2 regions of the Serratia sp. ID 25-353 genome follow, and region 2 is predicted to be linked to the other one. Evidence: predicted binding sites of a transcription regulator. Region 2 holds the regulator's gene; the other holds the start of a gene.
The links. The regulator PurR, encoded in region 2, represses purine synthesis genes. The targets are predictions, from matches to a motif close to CANGCAAACGTTTGCNTG.

Region 1: a site for PurR is predicted at 2,607-2,624, ahead of purT (formate-dependent phosphoribosylglycinamide formyltransferase). Genes of this name have one in related genera too.

What each region holds. Positions count from the first base shown of each region.
Region 1 is NZ_CM139236.1:1,287,780-1,291,957, forward strand. Features, by position in the region: gene ACYF6X_RS06175 (glycosyltransferase) at 21-1,022, shown strand; gene ACYF6X_RS06180 (YoaH family protein) at 1,093-1,338, shown strand; gene purT (formate-dependent phosphoribosylglycinamide formyltransferase) at 1,373-2,551, opposite strand; gene cspE (transcription antiterminator/RNA stability regulator CspE) at 2,798-3,007, shown strand; gene dbpA (ATP-dependent RNA helicase DbpA) at 3,155-4,178, shown strand, end outside.
Region 2 is NZ_CM139236.1:1,959,053-1,963,230, forward strand. Features, by position in the region: gene sodB (superoxide dismutase [Fe]) at 1-465, shown strand, start outside; gene cydH (cytochrome bd-I oxidase subunit CydH) at 527-616, opposite strand; gene purR (HTH-type transcriptional repressor PurR) at 941-1,966, shown strand; gene punR (DNA-binding transcriptional activator PunR) at 1,963-2,907, opposite strand; gene punC (purine nucleoside transporter PunC) at 3,031-4,178, shown strand, end outside.

The DNA.
Region 1 (4,178 bases), 670 kb from region 2:
TTATCATTGAAGAGCAGCCTATGTCGTTAATGCTGAGCGTGATCGTCCCGATGCACAATGCGGGGGAGTTATTGGAGCCTTTCCTGGCTTCGCTGCTGGCCCAGCGCGAGCAACGGTTGGAGGTGATCATCGTCAACGATGGTTCCACCGACGGTTCGGGGGAAATAGCGCACCGTTACGCGGCGGTGCATCCGCATATTCGTGTGATCGATCAGGCTAACGCCGGCGTTTCTAACGCGCGTAATGCCGGGCTCGCCGTTGCCCGGGGTAAATACGTGGCGTTTCCCGATGCCGACGATTTGCTGGCGCCGGACATGTATTCTACGCTGCTGGAACAGGCGGAGCACCACCAATTAGACGTAATGCAATGTAATGGCGAGCGCTATTTCACCAGCCAAGACGAATTGCAGCCGATTTTTCCACAGGGTCGCTTACAGACCACCGACGTTATCACCGGCGTACAGTGGTTTGAACGTGCGCTGAAATCGCGAAAGTTTATTCACGTTGTATGGCTGGCAATATATCGTCTCGACTTTATTCGCCGGCATCGGCTTTATTTCGAGCCGGGGTTACATCATCAGGATATTCCCTGGACGACGGAAGTCATGTTTAATGCCCAACGGGTCAAATATTTAAGTACGCCGCTGTACCGCCAACGGGTACACGACAAATCGATCAGCAACCGTCGTCGCACCGGCAAGGCGAACGTGGATTATCAACGCCACTATATGAAAATCGTCGAAATGTTGGAGCGGCTCAACCGGCGCTATGCGGGCACTGTCGCCATTCGCCCGGCTTTCCATTGGCAAATCACCCGCGAAGCGCTGGGCATTTGCCACAGCATTCGTCGTGAACCGGATCCGGCTGCCCAGAGTCAAATCACCGAAGAGTTCTATCAGCGCGGCATCGACAGAGCGATGTTCGCTAATGCGCGCGGCCTGAAACAGGGGTGGCATGTCATGCTGTGGCGGCATCGGCTGAAGCAGTGGCGCAGCGATAGCGGCTGTTCGCAACCGGTCTGAGGCACAAGACGTTGGGATCCGCCGCGTTAGCGCGTATACTCCTTCTCCCTTTTGCCGGAGAGAACGACACATGCATGCAGGTATGCCATTACTGAGTCACGCGGAGCAGCAGGAAGCGGCGGATCGTATCCATCAACTGATGGAGCAGGGCATGAGCAGCGGTGAAGCCATTGCTCGCGTTGCGCAGGAAATTCGCGAGAAGCATCAGGGCGCTCAGGTTGCGGTACTGTTCGATGAGGATGATGAAGACGAGCAGCATGAGGCCGCACCGGAGGCGTCGCGGGATGACGATGCTGAAGATGACGAAGACTATTGACGTTATCGGGGCCGCGTAAGCGGCCCCGTGAGTATCAGCCGTTGACCGCCACGGCGGCGGCGGCTTGTTTTGCTTGCTCCACCGCCTGTTCCGTCGTGCTCGCCGTCGCCAGTGCTACGCCCAGGCGACGCTGCCCGGCGATCTCCGGTTTGCCGAACAGGCGCAGCTGGTTGTGCCCGCGCAGCGCGTTTTCCAGGCCGCTGAAGCGCACATCGCTGCTGGTAAGCTGTGGCAGGATCACTGCCGAAGCGGAAGGGCCGAACTGGCGGATGGCGCCAATCGGCAACCCGAGAAAGGCGCGAACGTGCAGAGCGAACTCGGACAGATCCTGTGAGATCAACGTGACCATGCCGGTATCATGCGGGCGCGGTGACACCTCGCTGAAGATCACTTCGTCGCCACAGACGAACAGCTCCACGCCGAACAGGCCGAAACCGCCCAGGGCTTTCACCACCTTCTCCGCGATAGCCTGAGCACGGCTCAACGCCGCGGCTGACATGCGCTGCGGCTGCCAAGATTCGCGGTAGTCCCCATCCTCCTGACGATGGCCGATCGGCTCGCAGAAATGCACGCCGTCCACGGCGCTGATGGTCAGCAATGTAATTTCAAAATCGAATCTTACCAGCCCTTCGACGATCACCCGGCCGCCGCCGGCGCGGCCGCCCTGTTGGGCGTAATCCCAGGCGCTTTGCAGCTGCTCAGGCGTGCGGATCAGGCTTTGTCCTTTGCCGGAAGAACTCATCACCGGTTTGACGATGCACGGGTAGCCGATGTGCTCGACCGCCTGCCGGAAAGTCGCCTCGCTGTCGGCAAAGCGGTAGCTGGAGGTGGGCAGGCCAAGTTCTTCCGCCGCCAGACGGCGGATGCCTTCACGGTTCATGGTCAGGCGCGTGGCTTCGGCGCAGGGCACTACGCGGTGACCCTGGCGTTCAAGTTCGACCAGCATGGCGGTAGCGATCGCTTCGATTTCGGGAACGATATAGTCCGGCCGCTCTTGTTCGATAACGGCTTTCAGCGCGTCTCCGTCCAGCATATTGATGACGTGGCTGCGGTGCGCCACATGCATGGCGGGGGCGTCGGGATAGCGATCGACGGCGATCACTTCCAGGCCGAGGCGCTGGCATTCAATGGCGACTTCTTTACCCAGCTCCCCGGAGCCGAGCAACATAACGCGGGTGGCGGAAGGGCGCAGGGCGGTTCCAATCGTTAACATAGTTTCGTACCTGGATCGGTGAAAGTAAGCGGATTGATGATCGGCGGGCAGTATATACGAAAACGATTGCGTGCACAGCCGCCATGCCAAGTTTGTTGCTAACTTACTGTTTTTATGACAAGCAGAAATATTTGCCCTGTATGGACGATTGTGCGTTAATAAGCGACGGCGAAAGAAGGCCTACATATAGCAAGGTTTTCGCGTCTCGTGCCGTCAAGGCAGGTTTATCAAGTAAAGGAAACACAAATGAGCAAGATCACCGGTCACGTAAAATGGTTCAACGAAAGCAAAGGCTTCGGCTTCATCACGCCTGCCGACGGTTCTAAAGACGTTTTCGTTCATTTTTCCGCTATCGTTAGCGATGGTTTCAAGACCCTGGCTGAAGGCCAGCAGGTTGAGTTCTCCATCCAGGACAGCCAACGTGGCCCTGCCGCCGCCAACGTCGTTGCTATTTAACGACTGAGCCGCCGAGAAACCCGCCGCCGGCGGGTTTTTTTATGCTCGCACCCCGTAACGCCGCCCATCTCTGTTATCATTTAGCGCTGATTCGGCGCCAACCTGCGGGCGCGCCGCCATTCCATTCGTCATATAAGAGTTATCGCCGTGAGCACAGTTTCTTTTTCTTCCCTGCCGCTGCCAGCCGAACAGTTGGCCAACCTCAACGAACTGGGGTACGCCAAAATGACGCCGGTACAGGCCGCCGCGTTGCCCGCCATCCTGCAAGGGAGAGACGTGCGCGCAAAGGCGAAAACCGGCAGCGGTAAAACGGCGGCATTCGGCATTGGTCTGCTAAATAATATCGTCGTCGCTCAGGTCGCCACGCAGGCGCTGGTGCTCTGTCCCACCCGTGAGTTGGCCGATCAGGTGAGCAAAGAGCTGCGTCGCCTGGCGCGTTTCACGCAAAACATCAAAATCCTGACGCTGTGCGGCGGTCAACCGATGGGGCCACAGCTCGATTCGCTGGTGCACGCGCCACACATCGTGGTGGGGACACCGGGACGCATTCAGGAGCATCTGCGCAAGAAAACGCTGCTGCTGGACGAGCTGAAGGTGCTGGTGCTGGATGAGGCCGACCGCATGCTGGACATGGGCTTCGCTGACGACATCGACGATGTGATCAGCTATACGCCGCCGCAGCGTCAGACGCTGCTGTTTTCCGCCACCTACCCGACAGGCATCGAACGCATCAGCGATCGCGTTCAGCGCCAGCCGCTGAGCGTCGAAGTGGACGATGACGAAGCGCAGACTGCCATCGAACAACGCTTCTATGAAACCACGCGCGATCAGCGCCCGGCGCTGCTGGTGTCGGCCATTCGTTATCATCAACCCGCGTCCTGCGTGGTGTTCTGCAATACCAAACGCGATTGTCAAACGGTGCTTGAGGCCCTGGAGGCCCGCGGCATCAGCGCACTGGCGCTGCATGGCGATCTGGAGCAGCGCGATCGCGACCAGGTGTTGGTGCGCTTCGCCAACCGCAGTTGCCGGGTGCTGGTGGCGACCGACGTCGCCGCTCGCGGGCTGGACATCAAAGAACTGGAGCTGGTGGTTAACTACGAACTGGCGTTCGATCCCGAAGTGCATGTGCACCGTATCGGTCGTACCGGGCGCGCCGGCATGAGCGGGCTTG
Region 2 (4,178 bases):
CTGAACAACCTGGTGAAAGGCAGCGAATTCGAGGGCAAATCGCTCGAAGAGATCATCAAGACCTCTGACGGCGGCGTCTTCAACAACGCCGCGCAGGTGTGGAACCACACCTTCTACTGGCACTGCCTGTCGCCACAGGGCGGCGGTGAACCGCAGGGCGAACTGGCGGCGGCGATCGTCAAATCCTTCGGCTCCTTCGCTGCGTTCAAAGAGCAGTTCACCGATGCCGCAGTGAAAAACTTCGGCGCCGGCTGGACCTGGCTGGTGAAAAAACCGGACGGCGCGCTGGCGATCGTCAACACCTCCAACGCGGCCACCCCGCTGACCGGTGAAGACAAACCGCTGCTGACCGTTGACGTGTGGGAACACGCGTATTACATCGATTACCGCAATGCGCGTCCAAAATACCTGGAAAACTTCTGGGCGTTGGTCAACTGGACCTTCGCCGCGGAAAACCTGGCGTAAGCGCAGGTTCTGAGGTGATGAGGCGCAGCCAGGCTGCGCCTTTTTTATAACCGGGGGTAAATCAGTTCAACGCGGCAACGAAGCTGAAAGCGATAATGACCGCCAACGCGCAGACGGTGGTAAACAGCGACATCTTCAATTCGGTATCCATGACAACTCCTTTAAAATGGGCTTTCCTAAGGATAAAAGGCGCACAATTAGTACGTCAAATCATTTTCCCACAGTTCGCCGATAAAATCTTGTTATCATTTCCCGGTTTATAATCTCGATTACCTCTTCCACTTTTGTTCAATATGCGACAAAATTCGCAGTTCACAACTGCGTACCGGCATCCATGCCCCTCCTGACTAAGCGCTGAAGACTTCAACACACTAAAAACTCAGTTTTCGCTTCTCTGGAGAAGGATCTACGTAGGCAAACGATTAACATCACACTTACATGCTGTAAACATGTGAGTTCAGGAGTCATTCCTTACATGGCAACGATTAAAGATGTGGCCAAACGCGCGGGCGTTTCCACCACCACCGTTTCGCACGTCATCAATAAGACTCGTTTCGTCGCCGAAGAGACCAAAGCGGCCGTGTGGGCCGCCATCAAAGAGCTGCACTACTCGCCGAGCGCCGTGGCGCGCAGCCTGAAAGTCAATCACACCAAGTCGATCGGCCTGCTGGCCACCTCGAGCGAAGCGCCCTACTTTGCCGAAGTGATCGAGGCGGTGGAAAACAGCTGCTACAGCAAGGGCTACACCCTGATCCTGTGCAACTCGCACAACAATCTGGACAAGCAGCGCGCCTACCTGGCGATGCTGGCGCAAAAGCGCGTCGACGGCCTGCTGGTCATGTGCTCCGAGTACCCCGATCAGCTGCTGGGCATGCTGGAAGACTACCGTAATATCCCGATGGTGGTGATGGACTGGGGCGCCGCGCGCGGCGACTTCACCGATACCATCATCGATAACGCGTTCGAAGGCGGCTATCTGGCCGGCCGTTATCTGATCGAGCGCGGCCACCGCGATATCGGCGCCATTCCGGGCCAGCTGTCGCGCAACACCGGCGGCGGCCGTCATCAGGGCTTTATGAAGGCGCTGCAGGAAGCGCATATCGACATTCGCGAAGAGTGGATCGTCCAGGGTGACTTCGAGCCGGAGTCCGGCTACAAGGCGATGCACCAAATCCTGTCGCAAAAACAGCGGCCGACCGCGGTATTCTGCGGCGGCGACATCATGGCGATGGGCGCCATCTGCGCGGCCGACGAGCTGGGGCTGCGGGTGCCACAGGATATTTCCGTGATCGGCTATGACAACGTGCGCAACGCCCGCTACTTCACCCCGGCGCTGACCACCATTCACCAGCCTAAAGAACGCCTGGGCGAAATGGCCTTCACCATGCTGCTGGATCGCATTATCAGCAAGCGCGAAGAGTCGCAGGTGATCGAAGTGCATCCGAAGCTGATCGAACGCCGCTCGGTCGCCGACGGCCCGTTCATCGACTACCGCCGCTAATCCCTCGCGCCGGAAGCCTGCGCGGCTTCCGGTTCCACCTCGCTCAGCCATTCCTGATTCAGCGTTTCCCCATCGCCAAGATACGCCAGCAGCCAGCTCATCGCCGGTGACGGTTTATCCTGCTGCCAGGTCAGGCAGCAAGGGCTGGCGGGAAACGGCTGCTGCAACTGCAACGCCGTCAGCTCACCGCGCTGCACCCGCGGCAGCGCCCGATGTGCCGGCATCATGCCGACGCACAGCCCGGCGCACAAACAGTCGAGCGCCGAAGTCCAGTCCGGCACCACCAGCCGTCGCTGGTTATCCAGCGTCCAGGTGACGCGCTTGGGCAGATTGCGCGAGGTGTCCTCCAGGCAAAGCGAAGGGTATGGCCGCAGCTGATCGTCATTCAGCGGCCCCGTCAACTGCGCCAGCGGATGTTGCGGGCTGGCCACGCACAGCCAGTTCATATAACCCATGTCGCGAAAGGCGAAGCCGCCGCCGACCGGCACCGCACGGGTGGCGCCGATCGCCATGTCCGCTCTGCCGTCCACCAAGGCATCCCACACGCCGTTGAACACCTCGGGTTGCAGCATCAATTCGACGTCGGGGAAATGACGGTAGAAATCCAGCACCAGTTGGCGGCTGCGCTGCGGTTTGACGATGATGTCGACCGCGATATTCAGCTGGCCGCGCCACCCGTTAGCCACCTGCTGACAGTGGCGGCGAGTGTCGAGCATTTTTTTGATAACAACTCGCGCATCCTTGATAAACAACGCGCCGGCCGGCGTCAACTCCACGTCGCGGTGACGCCGCTCAAACAGCGGCACCGCCAGCCATTGCTCCAGCTGCCGTACGGTATAGCTCACCGCCGACGGCACCCGGTGCAGCTCCTGCGCCGCCGCGCTGAAACTGCCGGTACGCGCCACTGCGTCGACCACTTCAAGAGAATATTCAGACCACATCGCTTTGCCTTCAATTTTTTTAACAGCACTTTGCAAATATTACCGTTTCACAAGCAGAGATCCAGCCGGATACACTGGCCGGCGCTAAAAACCTGCGACACTAAAATATTAACGAGAAATACCATGCGAAATTCCTTTGGCTTTATGTTCTACCTCGCCGGCCTGAGCATGCTGGGTTATCTGGCGACCGATATGTACCTCCCCGCCTTCGGCGCCATGCGGGAGGAACTGCAAATTTCCGCCGGCGCGGTGAGCGCCAGCCTGAGCATCTTCCTGGCCGGCTTCGCCTTCGCGCAGCTGCTGTGGGGGCCGCTCTCCGACCGCCTGGGCCGCAAACCGGTATTATTGATCGGCCTGACGCTGTTCGCCCTCGGCTGCCTGGGCATGCTGTGGGTAGAGAACGCCGTGCAGCTCTGGATCCTGCGCTTTATTCAGGCCGTCGGCGTCTGTTCCGCCGCCGCCATCTGGCAAGCGCTGGTGGTCGACCGCTATCGCGAAGGCCAGGCCAACCGCGTATTCGCCACCATCATGCCGCTGGTCGCGCTGTCGCCGGCGCTGGCGCCGCTGCTGGGCGCCTGGCTGTTGAACCACGCCAGCTGGCGCGCGATCTTCGCCGTGCTGCTGGCCATCACCGTACTGCTGCTGCTACCGACGCTGATGCTCAAAGAGCGCGCCAAAACGCAGCCCACCGCCGAGGCGCCAAAAAACGGCGTCAGCTTCTGGCGACTGTTGAAATCCCCGGTGTTCAGCGGCAACGTCGCCATGTATGCCGCCTGCTCGGCAGGCTTCTTCGCCTGGCTGACCGGCTCGCCGTTCATCCTCGGTGATATGGGCTATGGCCCGAGCGACATCGGTCTGAGCTATGTGCCGCAGACGCTGGCTTTCCTGCTGGGGGGCTATGGCTGCCGTGCCGCGCTCAAGCGCATCAATGGCAAAACCCTGCTGCCGTGGCTGCTGGTAGCTTATGGTGTCAGCATGGTGGCGCTGTATCTGGTGGCGACCCTGACCGCACCGACGCTCACCACGCTGCTGATCCCGTTCTGCGTGATGGCGCTGGTCAACGGCGCCGGCTACCCGATCATGGTGGCGAATGCGCTGATGCCGTTCCCGGAAAGCAGTGGCAAGGCCGCCGCGCTGCAAAATACGCTGCAGCTGGGGCTGTGCTTTGTGGCGAGCATGCTGGTGTCGGCGTTCATTGCCCAGCCGCTGTTGGCGACGGTGACGGTAATGGTATCGACGGTGATCCTGGCCGCGCTGGGGTATTTCCTGCA